DNA from 2 places in the Paenibacillus sp. plas6 genome. Region 1 is predicted to be linked to the other one. Evidence: riboswitches for the same ligand, from Rfam matches in the RefSeq annotation. Region 1 holds a riboswitch; the other holds the start of a gene.
What was found. A riboswitch is a leader RNA that binds a small molecule or an ion and turns the genes downstream of it on or off. The one in region 1 is predicted to bind cyclic di-AMP.

Region 1 (5,380 bases):
ACTTCTATCTTACCACAATTAACTGGTACGAAACGAGAGCAAGCGTTCCAATCCTTAGGAGCAATTTTATCTACTCCTAACAAAACTCATAAAGCATTTTTACGAATTACGCTCGATAGCGGTGTCGTTGTGCGCATTCCAGCCTATCGTATCCAACATAATGACGCCTTAGGGCCATACAAGGGCGGCATTCGTTTTCATGAGTCGGTAAATGAGGATGAAGTAACTAACCTCGCTGCACTAATGACTTTGAAAAATGCATTGCATAACGTTCCATTCGGCGGAGCAAAAGGCGGAGTAGGCATTAACCCGCGGCAATATTCAGAGCGTGAGCTTTATCAAATTTGTAAAAAATATGTGCAATATTTTTCTGATATTTTAGGTCCCGATAAAGATATTCCTGCTCCTGATATGGGCACAGGCGAACGAGAAATGGATTGGATGACCGCTGAATATAAAAGCACGCATCCAGGTCAACCTTACTTAGGAAGCTTCACAGGAAAAAGCATCGCATTTGGCGGCTCGCTTGGCAGACGTGAAGCAACGGGTAAAGGGGTCTATTTTGTACTGAAATATTTACTGAACAATTATGTAAGCACGCATCTATCTCAGCTAAAAGCACTAAACAATCCATATGTCAATAGCCTCCTGCCTTATCTAAATAAGCCACTATCTATTGCTGTACAAGGTTTTGGTAACGTAGGATCAGTTGTCGCGCAAGAGGCGTTTACGGATAGTTACAAGCATCGTGTAGTAGCAGTTAGCGATCGTAACGTCACCTTATATCATGAAAATGGCTTAGCAATTGATCGTTTGCTTGCTTATGCTAAGCAAAATCATGGTGAGCTGCCGACAACTAAGGAGCAGCTGCAATTAGCAGGAATTGAAGCAGAGATATTAGACCGAGAAGCAGTGCTTTACCAAAAGGTTGATGTGTTATTTCTAGCTGCCCTAGAGGAGCAAATTCATAAAAATAATGTTGATTCTGTGCAAGCAGGAATTATTGTAGAAGGCGCAAACGCCCCTATTACTGGTGAGGCAGATGATGCATTAGCTAAAAGACATATTGTGGTTATTCCAGACATATTAGCCAACGCTGGTGGAGTGATTGTCTCCTATTTTGAATGGTTGCAAGGCAGAGAAACGAAATATTACAGTGAGGAGCATGTCTATGAGCTGCTCTACAAGCAAATGACCGATACGCTCGATCAAGTGCTTCCAACTTTCTTTGATCAGCCGCAAAACTTGCGTCAATGTTGTTATAATCACGCTGTTAATCGATTATGTAACATTCTTTATCGCCAAGGAAAACTATATTAATACAAAACTTATGAGGCTGGAAAAAACCAGCCTTTTCTTTTTAACTATGCAGTGTTGAGTAGCAGGTGCTCCCCCGTTCACATCCTATTGCAAAATAGTTAACGTATATTTTTCGACTGTCAAAATCATCAATTATCCCAAATTCGTGTGTTAAAGGCATTGTAATCATCCTTTCAGTAAGTAATCACACTTTTGTAATGACTGTAATGACTGAATGCAAAATTACGAACCTTTCAACATACAATTAATACATGTAATCCATTCCCTTTTTATATTAAAGCAAGATTTTGGAGGGCAGCAAATTTCAACAGTTATCTTTAGCCGAAATAAAAAAACTCCGAATATACTGCTTTCGGAGTTTTTCGTATAGAAGCTTCCCTCAGCCTCTTTATTGGCAATTTACTTATTTGTTTGCCATTTCTGGAGTTGTGAGCTGATCATAGAAATCAACATATTGATCCTTTTGCTCAGTTCTGCGCCAAGCCATCGCTGAACGAGGATGCTCATCCAAAATTCCAGTAATCATATATGGAATAATATATCCCCATTCTACATTTTCGCGCATCGGAATCATATATTTCTCAATCATATCGAGCACCGGACGTACATTATATTTAGCGTTTTGCAGCTCTGAAACCAATAGCTCAGTATTACAGTTCCCTGCCGCACGACCCATTCCATAAACAGATGAATCTAGCAGCTCCACGCCTTTACCTGCTGCTAGCAACGTATTAGCGAAAGCAAGCTGCAAATTATTATGAGCATGAACACCTAAACGTTTGTTAGGCAGGTGCTCTTTAAATTTATCTACAAGATAAGCCATATCATCTGGTTTTAAGCTGCCGTAAGAGTCAACAATATATACAATATCAACTACACTTTCACGAATCAGTTTAAAGGCTTCATGCAATTGATTTTCCATTACATTAGAAAGAGCCATAATGTTTAAAGTAGTTTCATAGCCGCGATCATGGAAAATTTTAACTAACTCAAGAGCTTTATCAACATCTTGAATGTAGCAAGCAACACGAATCAGATCAAGCATACTTTCACTGCGTGGCAAAATATCTTGTTCATCTACACGACCAACATCGACAAGTGCTGAAAGCTTCGTATTCCCTTTATTTGGAATAACTTTACGAAGAAAATCATCATCCAAAAATCTCCAAGGTCCCTCGGAACCAGTGCTTTTAAGCAGTTTAGGAGAATTTTTATAGCCAATTTCCATATAGTCAACGCCAGCTTCGTTTAAGCTATTATATAAGTGCTGAACAAATTCAACACTAAAATCCCAATTGTTAACTAATCCGCCATCACGAATTGTACAGTCAACTATTTTACAATGTGCTGTATTGGATTGCATATCACTTGCTCCTTTGACTTTGATTTACTGTATTAAATATATACCGTTCTAATCATCATACTTGAAATCATAAAATAACGCAAAATAAAAATTATTATGCACCTGCTAGTCCACTGATTTGTTTATCTTATAATGCATGAGCTTTCATTTACAAATTCTGTTTAAAGATTTAAAATAATACTAATATACGCTTAATTTTTCACTAGAAAAAGCGGGGGACCCAAAGTCTTCAGGGGTGAATCATGTCAATTGGAAGCGATGACAGTAGGGCCTACTCTCTAGCCCGAACCCGACAGCTAACCTCGTCAGCGTGCAAAGGAGAGATGTAGAATGTCAGTTTGTCCATCCGATGAATTTCAAAATGTGCAGCATGAATCACATATTTTGCACATTCAACGAATTGAAGTATTCGTAATACCTGCTCTAGCAGTTGATGCCAATGGTTATCGAGTTTGTCTGCGGATTTCAAGCAATCGCGGACATGGCTGGAGTGAAATTTTTATTGATGATGGAGATTCAAACTTTAATCTTGAAGATTGGAAACAGCAACTATCCCCGCTTATTGGTCCTACTACAATGGCTCGTCTTACAGAACAAGTTGAACTGCAAATGAACAACACAATAAACTGTGACGAACGTTGTCTCTATCTATTCACAAATGCTCTGCATCAGTTGAAATTTCTTCCTGATACGAACTCGGAGCATCATTATTACGAAGAAGCTGTTTTAAAACAACGGGCAGTTGAGTATTTGTCTGTATAATTACTAGCGAGCAGCATTGAGAGTATCAAACTTTCGATGCTGCTCATTTTTTTGCATGCGTAAAAATCAGTTTGCGAACCTCTACTACGGTCGCGATTCCTTGCTAAAATTATATTTTGCGATGCAGCTTACGATATTGTCTTGGTGTTAGCTGCACTTGCTTCTTAAATAAATAATTAAAATGACTAAGATCGTCAATTCCAACCTGTTGAGCAATATGAACAATTTTCTCATCGCTCTCGATTAATTTTTGTAACGCTGCTTTAATCCGCACCTCATTCCGATATTCAATAAACGTTTTGCCGACAATTTGCTTAAATTTTTTAGTAAAAACCGTCTGGCTCATTCCGCACATTCGACATACTTGCTCTAAATGAATTGGATGTGCATAATGCTGTTCAATAAATTCACATAACCCCATGATCGCCTTTATATCATCACTAGGAAAAAGCTGAGTGAGCTCCTTTCCTTCATAACAACGACTTAAATAAACTAATAGCTCAACCAATAGTGCTTTAATAACAAGTCGATAGCCTAATTGCTTACGTGTAAATTCAAAATTTAAATGATCAATTCTTCGCTTTACCTCTTGTGCTTCCATATAGGACAGCTTTAGATGGGAATCAAAATTAATCGTTTCTCTTAAATATGGCTCGACATAAAACAAGTTAACAAATGGAGCTTCTGCTGCAAGACTTGCTAATTCTGTATGTAGCAATGACGGCAGGAACATTACATTATAAACCTCTAGAGGAGTATCGCCAGTAACAATATAATCATGTTCAATACCAGGCGTAATGACAAAAAAATCACCTTTAACGATTTTATAGGAACGTCCCTTATAAATATGCTCCCCTTCACCATCCGCTACATAAACTATTTCAAAAAAATCATGATAATGCGGTCGCATTCCTCGACTTGGAAGCGTCTTATAGTACAAAACAGCAAAAGGAAAAACTTCGCTTTCTAAATATTTTTCCTTAGAATATAGCTCCATTATCATCCCTCGCCCATCTCTAGCAAGTAATCCTTCTGCTTGTAATTGTAGTAGAAGGCTATATTAGCGTCAATTTCCCTTAATACAGCGTTGAAAAGCCCAAGTTTTCATTGCCACCATTAAGCTAAAATACAATGTGTATTCAATTTCAGGAGGGAAGTTGCAATGGATCGACGCTGGCAAGCAAAGTGGATAATTGACCCGCTTTTTAAGAACTTAAAGCCGCTTGATGTTTATGGTAAAGAGCATGACGTAATAAACAATACAGCACATCGAAAGGATTTAACTAATATCCATACGCAATTTAGAAAAAGTTTTCAACTGTTACAAACGCCACTAGCAGCTAAGTTATATATTACAGCGGATGACTATTATAAGCTTTATGTCAATGGTCATTTTATTGGGCAAGGTCCAGCACAAAGCAATTATTATCACTATTTTTATAATGAATATGACATTGCACCGTATTTGCAGCAGGGAGCTAATGTAATAGCCGTACATGTCTATTATCACGGGCTTATTAGTCGCTCCTACAGCAGTGGCGATCATCGACAAGGAATGATTGCTGAGCTGCTAATAGATGGCGAGCATCTGCTAGGTTCAGATAGAAGCTGGAAATGTTCCCGTGCTGCTGAATATCAAGCTGGACCAATCATTGGCTATAATACGCAGTTCTGCGAATATATTGACAGCAGATTGGCGAAAAAGGGCTGGCGCACAAATGAGTTGGATGATTCAGATTGGTTCTTTGCATGGGAGCTGCTATCAGATGATCATCGTCTGATGCAACAGCCAACCTCTGCTCTTTCTATTTACAGAGTAAAACCTAAGCAAATTACTGCAATTAAAGGCGGCTTTCAGCTTGATTTTGGCAGTGAGCTAACTGGACAATTTACTATGAAAGCAAACGGCAAAGCTGGACAAGAGGTGATCATCCG
Region 2 (5,380 bases), 1.6 Mb from region 1:
CATCAAGCCCTAGTGGAATCGCAGTCGGTGCATTAGGATTAGGAATAATAATCCCGCCATGCTCTCCTTTAAATTGGTCGATTGGAATATTAAATTGCTCATCAAGCGGAATTAGCTTCGGTGTAATCCCATAAAATTTTGCATACACCTTATAGAAGCTGTATGTGATATCCGGAAACAATACTGGTTTGGCTGGATCAAAAAACGAAGCAAAAGCAAAAGCCAAAATTTCATCAGAACCATTGCCAACAAAAACTTGCTTAGATGTTAAGCCGTACTGTTTCGCCAGTGCTGCTACTAGCACCTCGCAGTTTGGGTCAGGGTATAACCGCAAATCCTCATTAATCGCCGCCGTCATTGCCGCTATCGCTTTAGGCGACGGCGGGTAAGGATTTTCATTTGTATTTAACTTAATATATGTTTTATCCTTTGGTTGCTCACCGGGTACGTACGGCTCCAGTGAAGCAGTCAATGGACTCCAGTATTTGCTCAACGTTATAACACTCCTCTAACATTTCAACATGTATCGCAACAAATGCTTTACTGCATTTATAACCTTAGCGCGCATTAAGCGTGCTCCCAGCTATCTTGCAGCAACTAAGCTTTTTTCGGATCAAATGAGCTTTTTAGCGATACAATACGGTTGAAAACAAGTAATCCATCTTCTGATTTCGCTCTATCTACGCTAAAGTAACCATGACGGAAAAATTGGAACTTATCTCCTGCAGCTACATCCTTCATGTTTTCTTCAATAAACCCTTTAACCTCACGCAACGAGTTTGGATTGATTCGTTCAAGGAACGGTTTATCTTTAAGCTCTGGCGCTTCAACAATCAGCGGCTCAAATAGTCTTAGCTTAGCAGGAATAGCTGTCGATGCTTCGACCCAGTGAATTGTCCCTTTTACTTTTCTGCCAGTAAACCCGCTTCCTGACTTCGTTTCCGGATCATAGGTACAGTGAAGCTCAACAATTTCCCCTTGCTCGTTTTTAATCACTTCATTACACACGATAAAGTAAGCATGCTTTAAGCGCACTTCATTTCCAGGAAATAAGCGGAAGTATTTACTTGGCGGATTTTCCATAAAGTCCTCACGCTCAATATAAATTTCACGTGAAAATGGAATTTTACGAATACCCATCTCAGGGTTTTCGGCATTAATTTCAGCATCAAGATATTCCACTTGTCCTTCTGGATAGTTCGTAATCACAACTTTAATCGGATCAAGAACAGCCATTGTACGTGGTGCCTTCAGCTTCAAATCTTCACGAATAAAATGCTCTAGGTTGCGTTCATCTACTGTACTATTTGCTTTAGCAACACCAATTTCACGACAAAAATTGCGAATTGCTTCTGGCGTATATCCTTTACGTCTCATACCGCTAATTGTCGGCATGCGAGGATCATCCCAGCCGTCTACAATGCCTTCATCAACAAGCATTTTTAAATAACGCTTACTCATTATCGTATTAGTAATATTTAAACGGGCAAATTCATATTGACGAGGAGTTGCCTCCATCTCACATTCTGCAATTACCCAATCATATAATGGACGATGATCCTCGAATTCCAACGTACAGATGGAATGAGTAATTCCTTCAATTGCATCACTAATTGGGTGAGCAAAGTCATACATCGGATAAATGCACCATGCATCACCTGTACGATGATGATGGGCATGCGCAATACGATATAAAACAGGATCACGCATCGTAATATTAGAAGAAGCCATATCGATTTTTGCGCGCAGTACTCGTTCGCCATCTTTAAATTCCCCTGCCCGCATACGAGCAAATAAGTCGAGGTTCTCTTCAACTGAGCGATCGCGATAAGGACTATTTTTGCCTGGCTCAGTTAACGTTCCACGTGTTTGACGAATTTCTTCTGCTGACAAATCACAAACATAGGCTTTACCTTTTTTAATTAGTAACACGGCACGATTGTACATTTCTTCAAAATAATCAGAAGCGTAAAATAATCCATCCCATTCGAAGCCGAGCCATCTTACATCCTCCATAATGGACTCTACATATTCTGTATCTTCCTTAACTGGATTTGTATCATCAAATCGCAAATTGGTTTTTCCTTTAAACTCATCTGCTAATTCAAAGTTAAGGCAGATCGACTTGGCATGTCCAATATGTAGATAGCCATTAGGTTCAGGAGGAAAACGCGTTATAATTTCATTAACACGTCCTTCCTTCAAATCTTCGATAACGATATTTCTAATAAAATTAGAAGACGCCGATTTCGTTTCATTAGTGTTATCCATCTTGATCAACCTTTCACACAACGAATATTTATCCTCCTATGATACACAAATTTTTATGAAATTACACCCATTTCTAGCTTGAAATGAGCACTAATCGATTATGAGAAAAATGAAAACGATTAAAATCTTCTCACATTTTACACAGAATTAAATTTTCAGTTTATTATATAGCTTGTAAATAACTTAGTTCTTATGCCTAATTCTTATACGCTTTGTGTAAGGAACGGGGGAACCACTTCGGGTGAATTGAATCTCTTAGACAAAATTAGTAGATTCATAGGGAGTCCTTCGACCGAACCCTTCAGCTAACCTCGTCGGCAATACCGGAAGGAGACTTAATTGTGAAGAAATTTGGCATGATGTTGATGGCTTTAGCTCTATTTCTTACTTTTTCAGCAACAAGCGTTTCTGCAAGCTCGTCTTCAATGCTAGACAATATTGAGGATGTGAAGGGAACAAAGTACAAGTACGGCGGTAATACTACGAGCGGTTTCGATTGCTCAGGATTTGTTCGATACATATTTGAAAAAATGAATATTGATTTGCCTCGCCGTTCTGCTGATCAAGCTAGTGAAGGAACTAAAGTTGCAAAATCTGATTTACGCGTTGGGGATCTAGTATTTTTTGATACAAGCGGATCTAACAACGGTGGCATCACACATGTTGGCATTTATGTAGGAGATGGAAAATTTGCTCATGCTTCAACTTCTAAAGGAGTTACGGTTGATTCATTAGATTCTTCTTACTACAAGCCACGTTACGTGACTGCAAGACGCATATTATCAGATGATCAATATGCAAAATATGTTGAAGGCAGTAACTAAAGATTTATTACATAAGGACTTGTCTCTAGTGCACTCATCGCTAGAGTACGAGTCTTTTTTATTGTTCCTTATAAAGCTATGCCAACTGTCATCGTTTTATGATGCCTTATTCTTTTAAAAATGAAATGGGCTGCCTAATCGATCAGTAATTCTTACGTTTCAGGACAGCCCATCTTACCATATTCAATTTCAAGCACAAGCTACTCTACTGCTGTAAATTTTGATTTCGTCCAACTAAAATCATAAAAATCATAAACATTAGCATTACAGCAACTAAGATGGCTACATAGCTTACAGTTAACGCTGCAGTATAATTATCCATTAGCCAGCCAGTCAGCTTAGGCAGCAGTGCTCCGCCAATCCCTCCGCAAGCAACAAGTAAGCTCGTCGTACGATCAGTCATCCCGCGGATACAAGCATTGACATAAACTAAAGCAATACCAAACACTCCTGAGAAGCCTAACCCGCTTAATGCAATCATCGTAAACTGTGCATATTGCTGTTTAAATAACACCATCCCAATAAACGCTAAAACAGCAATGGCCATAGAACCAATTAAATATTTGATATAGCCGTGGCGATCAGCTAATGCACCGCATACTAAGCGCCCAATAACCATAAACGACCAGAATAAGCCAAGCATGCTGGCAGCGCTTGAATCTGATAAACCGCTGCGCTCAATCATAATCGACGGTAAATAATGAGATATGCTCATCTCTACACCAACATATAAGAAGAAAAAGATCATCCCTAAAATTAAGAAAGGAATTGCACGGCGCTTATATTTTAGAGCTACCTGTCTTGCTTCACCAACCTGATTAGAAGGCTGAGCAATCATTGTATCCACATCTTTACCAAACGATAAACTCGCCCATAGAAGTAAGGTTAAACCACTAATCGCCGCCAAAATTGGAAATGACCATTCCCAAATTTGATAACGTATCAATACCGCTGCAGCTAATGGAATGAATAGAGCTCCTATGCCAAAAAAGGTTTCTAACCGACTCATTGCTGATGCTGTCTGTTCTTTAAATAAATCAATAATTAATGAACCAATGACCGATTCAATCATCCCAAATCCAAAACCGGCAAACGGCGCTACAATTAACATCAGTTCCCATGGAGGAAACATGCTGTAAACTGCCTCAGCTAGTGTTAATGAAGTAAAAGCTATAATAACGGTTATCCGCTTACCAAACTTTTTTGAAAGCATTGGACCAAGCAAAACACCAACCAAGTAACCAAAAAATTGATTCATGATCCATTGTCCGCCCTGTGCATACGTTATTTCATAGTGCGTCACAATTTGTTCTAATATCGATCCGCCAATAATATGAGCTATGCCAATAACTAGGTATGACAAGCAGCCAAGCCATAATATTTTTTTCACTACTATGCACCCTTTATCAGTTGTAAATTCTTCGAAAAGTTATCAAATTAACAACGCCTAAACTAAATAAGATGAACTACAGCTTGTCGTTCGCCTCTAGCAACAATTTCTATTAAATGTTGAGGTGCTAAATAAACAACTGTACCGCTGCCTACCTCAATTTCCGGTTCTTCTCCTAAGCCATAAAATACGTCATCAGCCAACGCCTCTAGCACTTCTCTTTGTTCTTTTACTGAGAGAATTTCCCACTCTGCTAGTTCCATTTCAAAAAACAAATAACAGTCTTCAATCAACGCAATTGCTGTTGTCAATTCCTGTAGAATCTCGCTATATTCACGAGCATGACGCACTCCCATGTAAATATCCTCCTGTTAAATAACTTAAATTAATATTCCCACCTATTATGACACACTATGTAGGAAATGTCGTTATTTCTGTAAGAATTGTTCTTGTAGAATTTAGTTTCCTGCTGTTACTATATATAGTAAGTGCCATAAAACAAATCATAAAATATCATATTTTAAGCAATTCTATTAACTTGTCAAAATTACTCTAATGTGATCACATTATTTTGACGATAATAGAATAGAGTAGGGTATTGTCGAAAATGGATTAATCGAGGTGTAAGATGAAAAACACAACTATTATCGGAATTATTCTTGGTGTCGTGGCTGTACTCGTAGGTATGGTACTAAAAGGAGCAAGCTTAAGTGCGTTTATTAACCCTGCGGCGTTCATGATTATTATCGTAGGAACGATCGCATCGGTAACTATTGCTTTTCCGCTAAACGAACTAAAGAAAGTAGGAGCATTATTTAAACTATTATTTACAGAGCGCCCTCTTCCAAAACGCGAAGAGTTAATTAAGCAATTTGTAGAGTGGGCCGGTATTACA

Region 2: another riboswitch for cyclic di-AMP. It lies ahead of AC2TDL_RS08795 (C40 family peptidase); the one in region 1 lies ahead of AC2TDL_RS15695 (hypothetical protein).

What each region holds. Positions count from the first base shown of each region.
Region 1 is NZ_CM170151.1:3,569,189-3,574,568, reverse strand. Features, by position in the region: gene AC2TDL_RS15705 (Glu/Leu/Phe/Val family dehydrogenase) at 1-1,320, shown strand, start outside; gene AC2TDL_RS15700 (aldolase catalytic domain-containing protein) at 1,724-2,683, opposite strand; cyclic di-AMP (ydaO/yuaA leader) riboswitch at 2,862-3,009, shown strand; gene AC2TDL_RS15695 (hypothetical protein) at 3,014-3,445, shown strand; gene AC2TDL_RS15690 (AraC family transcriptional regulator) at 3,555-4,442, opposite strand; gene AC2TDL_RS15685 (family 78 glycoside hydrolase catalytic domain) at 4,608-5,380, shown strand, end outside.
Region 2 is NZ_CM170151.1:1,965,875-1,971,254, forward strand. Features, by position in the region: gene hisC (histidinol-phosphate transaminase) at 1-493, opposite strand, end outside; gene AC2TDL_RS08790 (glutamine--tRNA ligase/YqeY domain fusion protein) at 598-2,271, opposite strand; cyclic di-AMP (ydaO/yuaA leader) riboswitch at 2,455-2,606, shown strand; gene AC2TDL_RS08795 (C40 family peptidase) at 2,613-3,095, shown strand; gene AC2TDL_RS08800 (MFS transporter) at 3,301-4,485, opposite strand; gene AC2TDL_RS08805 (hypothetical protein) at 4,548-4,841, opposite strand; gene motA (flagellar motor stator protein MotA) at 5,114-5,380, shown strand, end outside.